2 regions of the Aliirhizobium cellulosilyticum genome follow, and region 1 is predicted to be linked to the other one. Evidence: predicted binding sites of a transcription regulator. Region 1 holds the regulator's gene; the other holds the start of a gene.
What was found. Region 1 encodes PhoB, which activates phosphate uptake and scavenging genes when phosphate is short. Its sites were predicted from a motif close to TGTCATNNANCTGTCAT; they were not measured.
Positions count from the first base shown of each region.

Region 2: a site for PhoB is predicted at 3,493-3,509, ahead of GGE33_RS19965 (inorganic diphosphatase). Genes of this name have one in related genera too.

Region 1 covers NZ_JACIGW010000002.1:746,725-752,222, forward strand. The annotation lists gene argF (ornithine carbamoyltransferase) at 1-825, opposite strand, end outside; gene GGE33_RS12375 (aspartate aminotransferase family protein) at 876-2,072, opposite strand; gene GGE33_RS12380 (GcrA family cell cycle regulator) at 2,477-3,016, shown strand; gene GGE33_RS12385 (PACE efflux transporter) at 3,216-3,650, shown strand; gene phoB (phosphate regulon transcriptional regulator PhoB) at 3,721-4,404, opposite strand; gene phoU (phosphate signaling complex protein PhoU) at 4,434-5,147, opposite strand; gene pstB (phosphate ABC transporter ATP-binding protein PstB) at 5,195-5,498, opposite strand, start outside.
Region 2 covers NZ_JACIGW010000005.1:146,843-152,340, forward strand. The annotation lists gene GGE33_RS19955 (metallophosphoesterase family protein) at 1-372, opposite strand, end outside; gene GGE33_RS19960 (esterase-like activity of phytase family protein) at 485-2,674, opposite strand; gene GGE33_RS19965 (inorganic diphosphatase) at 2,849-3,448, opposite strand; gene GGE33_RS19970 (autotransporter domain-containing protein) at 3,600-5,498, opposite strand, start outside.

The DNA.
Region 1 (5,498 bases):
CACGGCGTCGGTGACTTCCTCGCCACGATGGGCCGGCAGGCAGTGCATGAACAGCGCATCGGCCTTGGCCTGCTTCATCAGCGCTTCATTGACCTGATAGGGCTGGAAGATGTTGTGGCCGCGCGCCTTGTGTTCCTGGTTCATCGAAACCCAGGTATCCGTGACCACGACATCGGCGCCGGCAACCGCGCGCTCGACATCGTGGGTGAGCATGATCTCGCCGCCGTTGTTGCGCGCCCAGTTCAAGAACTTGTCATGCGGCTCGGAACCCATCGGAACGGCCATATTCATGCGGTAACCGAAACGGGCCGAACCTTCGACGAGCGAATGCAGCACGTTATTGCCGTCGCCCGTCCAGGCAATCGTCTTGCCGGCGACGGGACCGCGATGTTCCTCGAAGGTCATCAGGTCGGCCATGATCTGGCAGGGATGGGTGTCGTCTGTCAGCGCATTGATGACCGGCACGGTGGCATGTTCGGCCAGTTCCAGAAGGCGCTTGTGATCGGTGGTGCGGATCATGATCGCGTCGACATAACGCGACAGAACCTTGGCGGTGTCGCCGATCGTCTCGGCGCGGCCGAGCTGCATCTCGGTACCCGACAGGAACAGCGTCTCGCCGCCGAGCTGGCGCATGCCCACATCGAAGGAGACGCGGGTGCGGGTGGACGGCTTCTCGAAAATCATGGCCAGCATCTTGCCGGCCAGCGGCTTGTCAGCCGTGCCGGCTTTGGTTGCCAGCTTTCGCACCTTTGCATCATCGAGGATGGAGCGCAGGTCACCCGCCGACACAGCGGAAAGATCGAGAAAATGCTTGGGAGATGCCATTACCTTGTTCCCTAACGGAGGGAACCGGAAGGCGCCCTCTCTACGTATTCTTAAGCGGATTTCTTCAGCTGGTCAGCCGACAGCGTTTCGGCAGCACGCTCGATACGGCGAAGACCTTCGCGCGCTTCCTCGGCGGTGACGACAAGCGGCGGCAGAATGCGGACGACGTTATCGCCTGCCATGACGGCCAGCATATGCTGATCGCGCATTCCGGAGATCAGGTCGCCGGCCGGCACCTTTGCCTTGATGCCGAGCAACAGGCCCTCGCCGCGAATATCCTCGATCACGGTCGGGAAACGATCCTTGAGCGCAGCAAGGCCCTGACGGAAGACGAGTGCGACATCGCGAACGTTTTCCAGGAAACCGTCGGCGAGCACGATATCAAGCACCGCATTGCCACAGGCCATGGCCAGCGGGTTGCCACCATAGGTGGTACCGTGGATGCCGGGCTTCATGCCGGATGCGGCTTCTGCCGTTGCAAGGCATGCGCCGAACGGGAAGCCGCCGCCAATACCCTTGGCGATCGCCATGATGTCAGGGGTGATGCCGGCCCATTCATGGGCAAAGAGCTTGCCGGTACGGCCGACGCCGGTCTGAACTTCGTCGAGGATCAAAAGAAGACCCTTTTCGTCGCAGATGCGGCGCAGCTCGCGCATGAATTCCTTCGGAACCGGACGCACACCGCCCTCGCCCTGGATCGGCTCGATCAACAGAGCGCCGGTGTTCTCGTTGATCGCAGCGTTCAGCGCATCGAGATCACCGAAGGGCACCTGATCAAAACCCTGAGCCTTGGGGCCGAAGCCTTCCATATATTTTTCCTGGCCGCCGGCTGCGATCGTTGCGATCGTCCGGCCGTGGAAGGCACCTTCAAAGGTGATGATATGGAACTTTTCCGGGTGCCCCTTGGAATAGTGATAACGGCGGGCCGTCTTGATTGCGCATTCCAGCGCTTCCGCACCCGAATTGGTGAAGAAGGCCTTGTCCGCAAAGGTTGCGTCGACCAGACGGCGCGCCAAGCGCTCCTGCTCCGGGATTTCATAAAGATTGGACAGATGCCAGACCTTCTCGGCCTGCGATTTCAGCGCTTCGACCAGATGCGGATTGGCATGGCCGCAGGACGTGACAGCGACACCCGCACCGAAGTCGAGATATCGCTCGCCGCTTTCCGTCACAAGCCAAACGCCTTCGCCACGCTCAAAGCGCAGCGGGGCCCGGGCAAAGGTGTCGAAAAGCGCAGATTCAGCCATGGCGGCTCACTCCTAATGCATCCGATTGCGGATATTCAAAAAATCAAAATGCCGCCCTCGGGGCGGCCGCGGCACTATCGCCACTCATCCATGTGATGTCAATAAAACTCACGGAAATCTGGGGCTTCAAGGCATTTTGCTGCAAGGACGCAACCCTGCCGACAGCTGTGACAAAAATGACTCTCCCGGAAAGCAAGTTGGGGAAAACCGGGAAATCGATTCGTGGCGATTCCGGGGACTCTTGTCACGGAGTCTGCGGACCTCTAGGTTAAAGATCAATTACTAGACTGCATGCGGCGGAACTAGTCACCAAAAGCATAGATATAGTGCCTGTTGCGAGATGTATCGCGCGACATTGGTGAGGGATTCTGCATGCCACCAACGTTCAAAGGCGGAGAACGGGCATGAACTGGACGGACGAGCGCGTTGAAAAACTGAAAAGGTTGTGGTCGGAAGGCTTGAGCGCCAGCCAGATCGCCGCACAACTTGGAGGCGTAAGCCGCAATGCCGTGATCGGCAAGGTCCATCGCCTCAACCTGCCGGGCCGCGCAAAGGCGGGCGGCACAATCGCGACGAACCGTACGGCAAAGCGCCCAGCAGCAACTACTTCCCGTCCCCAGCAGACATTCGCCACCCGTCCGGCAGCACGCCCGGTCGCCCGTCCGGTCGGCGCAACCGCGCTCAAGGAAGAGGTCGAGTTCGAGGCTTCGCAGGAACTGGTCTACCGTCCCGCTTCCAACGTTGTCCTGCCGATTTCCCGCAAGCTGGCGCTGACCGAATTGACCGAACGCACCTGCAAGTGGCCCGTCGGCGATCCGCTGACGGACGATTTCCACTTCTGTGGCTGTGAGTCCCCGGATAATTCGCCTTACTGCACCTACCATGCGAAGCTCGCCTACCAGCCGGTCAACGAGCGCCGCCGTCCGAGCGCTGCACGGGCGTAAAGTTCGGCACCATAAACAACGATCAAGCGGGCTTCGGCCCGCTTTTTTGTTTGCCGTGCTGCGGGTTCTGCAAGGCAGCCTTGCCCGCCTGCGCCTTGCCTCCTGCGCCACAAACACCTATCTGAAAAGGCGTGAGGACGACCTCCCCCAGAATGGGCATTGATGCCGGGACGACCCGGATAACCCAATGGGGTATAAAATGCGCACGACACGCGACCGTATTCGTCACGCAATCAGCTTCGAAATCATCGGGCTTGCGATTTTCACACCGCTCGCCTCTTTCGTCTTCGGCATACCGGTCGAACATATCGGTGTCGTCGGGATCGTTTCGGCAACGCTGGCGACCGGCTGGAACTATCTCTACAATCTCGGCTTCGACCACCTGATGCAGACGTATCGCGGCGGTACGCAGAAAACCATGGCGCTGCGCGTTGCACATGCCGTGCTGTTCGAACTCGGACTGCTGATCGTGCTCATGCCGTTCATCGCTTGGTATCTGGGCGTGAGCCTGATGCAGGCGCTCGTGATGGATATCTCGTTCGCCCTGTTCTACCTGGTCTATGCGTTCTTCTTCAATCTGGCCTACGACCGGATCTTTCCGCTGCCTGAGTGGCAGGAAGAAGCCAAGGCCTGAAATGCTTCAGCCCGAGGCGGATGACCGCACTCGGGCTGAGAAACCTGCATTCCAGATGCTATCCCGCGTATCAGGATTCCATCGAATAGCCGGCACCGCGAACGGTGCGGATGACATCCTGCATGTTGGAGAAGTTCAGCGCCTTGCGCAGGCGGCCGACATGCACGTCGACGGTGCGTTCGTCGACATAGATATCGTGGCCCCAGACGCCATCCAGAAGCTGGGAGCGCGAGAAGACGCGGCCAGGCGAGACCATGAGGAATTCCAGGAGACGGAATTCGGTCGGGCCAAGGCGTACTTCACGGCTCTTGCGATGAACGCGATGGGTCTCGCGATCCAGTTCGATATCACCGCATTTCAAGACGCTGGAGAGAACCTCGGGCTTGGCACGGCGCAACATCGCCTTGACACGCGCCATCAGTTCCGGCGTCGAGAACGGCTTGACGACATAGTCGTCGGCACCGGTCGCCAGACCGCGAACACGTTCGCTTTCCTCGCCGCGCGCTGTCAGCATGATGATCGGCAGGCGCTCGGTCTCTGGCCGCATGCGCAGGCGCCGGCACAATTCGATGCCGGAAACGCCTGGCAGCATCCAGTCGAGAACCAGAAGATCCGGAGCACGCTCCTGAAGCCTGATTTCGGCCTCATCACCTCTCAGAATGGTTTCGACCTCGTAGCCTTCGGCTTCGAGATTATAACGGAGGAGGACGCTGAGCGCCTCCTCGTCTTCCACGACCGCAATTCTCGGCTGCATACTAGATACACTCCATCAGACAGGCAAAATCAGTCAGCAATCGCGCCGACGGTGTTCGCCGTATCGTCCTTGGGACGCTCGCCTTCCGGCACAGCACCCGTCGTCATGTAGTAGATGGTTTCCGCGATGTTGGTCGCGTGGTCACCGATACGCTCGATGTTCTTGGCGCAGAACAGAAGATGCGTGCAGGTGGTGATGTTGCGCGGATCTTCCATCATGTAGGTCAGGAGTTCGCGGAAAAGCGACGTGTACATGGCGTCGATTTCTTCGTCGCGCAGGCGGATCGCTTCTGCCTTTTCGGCCGAACGGCTGGCATAGACATCCAGCACTTCCTTGAGCTGTACAGCCGCGAGATCGGAGAGGTGTTCCAGACCGCGGGCGAGCTTGCGGGGAACGCCATGGCCCTGAACCGCAATGACGCGCTTGGCGGTGTTCTTGCCGAGATCGCCGACGCGTTCCAGATCGGCTGCGATGCGCAGCGTCCCGATGATTTCGCGCAGGTCGGCAGCCATCGGCTGACGCTTGGCGATAGTGACGATCGCCTTGTCCTGGATCTCGCGCTCGGCGTGATCCAGGATCACGTCGTCGGAGATAACCTTCTGGGCCAGGGCAGAGTCACCATTGACCAGGGCGCGCACGGCATCGCCGCACATCTGTTCCGCAAGGCCACCCATTTCCGAGATGCGGCGGCGCAGATACTTCAGTTCTTCGTCGTAGGCCGACAGGATATGACTTGATACCATCTCTTTGTCCTCAAAATCCGTAGCAGCGGGCAACAGGCAACGGCCAATCAGCCGAAGCGGCCCATGATGTAATCCTGGGTGCGCTGGTCATCCGGATTGGTGAACATCTTGTCCGTGTCGTTCTCTTCGACCAGCTGGCCAAGGTGGAACATGGCGGTACGCTGGGATACGCGGGCGGCCTGCTGCATCGAGTGGGTGACGATAACGATCGTATAGTTGGCGCGCAGTTCGTGGATCAGTTCCTCGACCTTTGCGGTGGCGATCGGGTCGAGCGCCGAGCAGGGTTCGTCCATCAGGATGACTTCCGGCGAAACTGCAACCGCACGGGCGATGCAGAGACGCTGCTGCTGA
Region 2 (5,498 bases), on a different contig from region 1:
CCGGAAGGTGCCGGGCTTGCCGGTCGGGAACTCGCTAACATTCTTCGGCAGCGTGATGGTTCTGGTGATCACACTCTCGGCGTCGTGATTGCCCTTGAGCAGAAAGACCGGGATGCCGGCGCGTTCCAGCCGCGCCACTTCGCGGTTGAAGAACAGGCCGATCTTGTTGTCCTTCCAGTCGCCGTCATAAACGTCGCCGGCGACGATAAAGAAATCAACCTTGCGCTCCACCGCTTCATCGACAAGCGCCGAAAAGGCCTTGCGGCTTGCCTCGACAAAAAGCTCGGCGAGATCGGCATCCTTGAGGGCCAGTCCCTGAAAAGGGCTGCCGAGATGCAGGTCTGCGGCATGGATGAAGCGGAAGGAACTCATCGAATCGTCTCATGCGAACACATCAGGAACGCCAGACTTAAGGTAGCAGGCCCCAAGAAAAAAGGCCGGGTGCGCAAACACCCGGCCTTTTCCTGTTGAAGATGGAGATCCGTCAGTTGGTGACCTTGAGGGTGACCGGCAGGAACAGGGTCTCGCCGGATGAGTCGTCAACGCCGTCATTGTCGGTGACCATGAAGGCCTTGCCGGACTTGTCGAAGGCAAAGCCTTCCAGCTTGTCGAGAACGTAGCCGTTGGTGGCGTTCTTCAGGTCCGGAAGGAAGTCATGGACCTCTTCCTTGGCAACGAGCTGCAGTTCACCGCCGATCTTGGCAGGCTTCATGTCCTTGAGCGAAACGCGGTAGAGCTTCTTCAGCTTGGCGGCGTCGCCGATCAAGTTGTCGCGTTCGACGATATAGAGATGGTCGCCATTGGCGGTGATTTCCGAGAGACCGACCCAGCCCTTTTCAGCCTTTTCGAGCGGATAACGGACGGCTGCCCATTCCTTCGACTTCGGCTTGTAGGAAAGAAGCTTCACCTGGCCCTTGGGATCATCCTTCCATTCGCGCTGGATTGCCATCCAGAGCGTCAGGTCGTCACCGGAACCGGTCGTGGTGACGCCTTCGAGACCGTAACGGCTTTCGCCGGCCAGAAGTTCGGCAGGCAGGCCGATCTCGGCCTTGATCTCGCCCTTGGCATTGACGTTGTAGATACCGTGACCGACCAGCTTGTCGCTATCGCCTTCCGATGCCAGCCAGAAGCCGCCCTTGCCATCGAGTGCGATGCCTTCGATATCGAGCTTCTGCGCCGGCTGGCCGTTGCGGGTGATGCGGACGACATTGGTGATCTCGGCCGGCTTGCTTGTCGTGTCGATGGTGAAGATCGACGGCTGTATGGCATAAACGGAATCGTTCACCGCATAGAGGATGCCGTCCTTCTCGGCGTCACCAACGAGACCCGACAGCGCGCCCCAACCGATCAGCTTCCCATCGACATCCTTGGAAACGATGGTCGGATAGGCCTTCTTGCCTTCGGCAAGCTCATAGATCATCACATGCGAGCGGGGACCTCCGTCTTCGCCGAGATCGGCTTCATTTGCGGATGCAAGCAGGTTGCGGCCCGGAATGGCGACAGCGCCTTCAGGCGATACGCCCGACGGCAGAAGCTGCACGAGCTCCGGCTCGCCACCGGTATCCTTGTAGACCGCAATCATCGAACCGCGCTCCGAGAGCACGAAGAAATACTGCTGGCCATTGAAGATCGCGGCTTCCATGCCTTCCGGCTCGATGCCCTTGTTCTTGGCGCGCTTTTCCGGGAAATGACCGTGGCGGGCAATCTCGTGCTCGAGCGTCATGCCCGCATCGTAGAGAACCTTCCCGGTACGGTCGAAGATGGTGAAGCCGCGCGAACCGCCCTTGTAATCGCCTTCATTGGCGATGACGAGGCGATCAGTGCCGAGCCACTTGACGGCGTCAGGCTCGCGCGGAACAGCGGTCAGCTTGCCCGAAAAATTCAGCGAACCATCGGTCTTGGCATCGACGCCTTCGAGATCAACCGTACCGGCGGAGAAGTGGCTGGTGACCTTGGCTGTCTTGCTGTCGATGATGATGACGTGGTTGTTTTCCTGCAACGTCAGGGCGATCTCGCCATTGGCGTTGATGTTGACGAATTCCGGCTCCGGATCTTCCGGGGCGACTGTTGCAAGTCCGGTCACGCCAACGCGCTTGATGCTGTCGCAGGCAGGAACGCCGTTTTTCAGCGAGACGATCAGAAGTTCGCCTGCCGGAAGTTGCGGCAGTGCACCGTCGTTCAGGTCTTCGTCACGCTGGTTTTCGATGGCGATGGCGGCAAATGTGCCATCAGGCGCCACGACGACAGAATCCGGCTGACCGCCGAGATCACAGGTCGTTTCAAGTTTTTTCGAAGCGATATCGATGATGCCCAGTTGGCCGGCAGGCTTCGTCAAGTCTTCGGTCTTGTCGATGGTGATGAGTGCCTTCGGACCGGCTGCAGCAACCGAGTTCGGTTCGCCATCGATGGCGATGGATCCACCTGCCTTCGGGGCCTTGGCGTCAGTGATGTCGATGAAGCCGATCGTGCCTCCCGGCGCGTCGGAATAGATCAGCGTGTTGCCATCCGCAGTCGCGGTGATGATTTCCGACGATGTCGCCTTGTCCTCGCCCTTGGGCAGGTTCTGGGCAACCGGGAAAGAGGCGATACGGTTAAAGACCTGCTCCGCACTAGCGGGAGCAGCAACCGAGGCAAAAAGGATTGCCGTCAAGGCGGCGCGTGTCGAGAATGTCATGAAAAGCCCTCCGTGAAACCACAGGTGGGCTTTTGGGCCAGATGCGTGACACGATAATGACAGCTTCATCATCATGAGTTGCGTTATCGACTGATTGAGCCAACCGCACTCAACGCATGAAAAAAGGCCGGGCAAGGCCGGCCTTCGATATCGTGTAACCGGCAATGAGGCAGATCACTTTTTCTTGGCGTTGTAAGCCTTGATGGCTTCCGAAACTTCACCTTCAGCATGGGCAGCGTTGTCAAAGCCATTCAGTTCGACAGACTTGCGGCCCGCCGGGAGCTGCTTGTAGACGCGGAAGAAAGCCTGGAGGCGTTCCTGCTCGATCTGCGGCAGATCGGTGATTTCCTTGATGTTATCGTAGGTCGGGTCGATCTTGCTGGTCGGTACGGCAACAATCTTGTCATCGACCTCGCCGCCATCGATCATCTTCAGAACACCGATCGGGCGAACCTTGATGATGGCGCCCGGAACGACTGGCTCGCGGGTGTAGACGATGGCGTCGAGCGGATCGTTGTCGCCACCGAGCGAAGAGGTGATCGAGCCGTAGTTGCCCGGATAAACGACCGGCATGGACTGGTAGCGGTCAACCACGACATGGCCGGTCTTGGCGTCGATCTCGTATTTGGTGAAGCTGCCCTGCGGGATCTCGATGGCGACGGCGAATTCCTTGCCGTCATCGGTTTTCTGCGGATAGTCGAGATAGGAAACGTATTCGGCAGAAGCTACGCCCGCGGTAACGAGAAACGCGGCGGCAGTCAGAAGCAATTTCATGGCAGGCCCTTTTCATGATGAGACGTCCCACCTAAGCGAGCTCTGTGACAACGCCGTGACAGATTCCCGTCTACAAAGTTTACCTCTCATACTGAAAAGGCCCGGCATAAACCGGGCCTCGTCCATCGCGAGCATTCCTTAAAAAATCGGCTCAGAACTTGACCGTATAGTTGCTGCGCAGCCAGACGGTCGGGTCCTGCCCCTTGGTCGTGGCGTTGACCATGAAGGAAGCGACCCCCTTGCCGAGATCAAATTCGGCGCCGAGACCGCCACGAGCCCAGAACTGCTGCAGATCCTGACCTTCGAGACTGAAGTCGCTGATCCCGGTCAACGTGCCGCTCGTAGCCGTCGCGCGGTTTTCGAACTGGTAGTCAAGCTCGGCCTTGGCCAGCAGACGGACAGTGTCGTTCAGCGGGCGAACGAAATCCGCACCGAGACGGGCGATCGTCGAATGATCGCTGCTGCCGTCGAACTCGACCGGGAAGGAGCCGCCGGTTTCCGTATAGGCGTCAACCCTGGTATGCGCATAGGAAAGGCCGACATAGGGGGTGATCGCCGTATCGTCGATCGTCACCGCATTCAGCCAGTCGAAGCGGATCTTTGCGCCCCAGGTTTCAGCATTGGTGTCGCCTTCGGAATAATCGGTGACGGCACCGTTCAGATAACCGCGGTTGCTGTCGACACTGCTGCGTCCCCAATAACCGCCAACCGTCGCGTAAACGTTATTGCCGAGATCGGCAGAGACTTCCGGTGACAGGTAGAAGCCGCGCTGGCGCACGTCGCCACCGGCATCCAGATCCTGGTCGGTATAGGTTCCACCAACTGCGAAGCGGGCTGTGACGCCATCGGCGATACCGTAACCAAAACCAAATTCACCGAGAGCAAGGCCGCCATCGGCGTGATCGCTGTTGTCATAACCGCCATCGATCGTGCCCCAGACGGATCTCTGGCCGGCGGTCAGCAGATTGCGCATTGGCGCTCCCTGCGCACCGAACATGATTGTGTCGGCATTGTTGACACCGCTCTGAACGATGACGTTGTTGGCCATCGCGACAGTCGGGAAAAACTCGGCGGTATCGATGATACCGCTTCCGCCTTCGCAGACGTCAGCGTTGCATTCGTTGCCGCCTTCCTCGCCCTGGCTTTCGATGACACGCGCGATATAGGTGGAGCCGGTAGTGGTCTCGCCGATGATAACATTGCCGTCAGCCGATACGAGATCGGCGGTTTGCGTCATAGCATCGCCGATGGTGGCACCTTCGGCTGCCAGCCAGTCCTCGACAGTCACCATGCCGTTCGCCTGCGTCCAACGGAAGCCGTGGCTTGTGGACTGGGCGTCTGTTGCCGATCCGACCACGACGCCGCCGTCGGCATTAACCGCACTCGCCGTGGATGAAGTGCCACCGAGAGTTCCGAGATCGGTCATCACGTCTGTTGACCCGACATACCGGTAGGCGTGAGACGACGTGTCGCCGGTCAGGTAGGAACTGCCGACCAGAACATTGCCATCGCCGCTCATTGCGTTCAGGAACGTGTAAGAACCGCCCAAGCTTCCGATGTCGACCATCTCGGTCTCTTTAGTCCATCGGAATACGTGGTATGGCGACGACGAGGATGTATATCCAGATCCGGCGACCACCGATCCGTCGTCGCTGACAAAGTCAGCGCTGGAGTTGTCATAAAGCGTATCGATGTTCTCCATCGTGCCGCTGTCTACAGTCCATCGAAATGCGTGATAATTTCCGTCTAGTGTGTCGGCCTCGCCGACAACAGTTTTCCCGTCGGTGCTCACAGCGTATGCGTACGAATCCCGCCCACCAAGCGTGCCTAGACCGATCATTCCCTCAGAAGATGTCCAGTAAAAAGCTTCGGCCATGAAGCTCATGACGCTTACGTATCCCGCAACGGCGGTTCCGTCGCCACTTACAGACTGAGCAAAGCTACCGGTGGTGTCAGTGTCAACTACACCCAAGTCGACGAAACCATTCGCTGCGGTCCATACGAAGGATGTCTTGCGACCGGTCACGGCATCAGAATAGTAGCCCGTCAC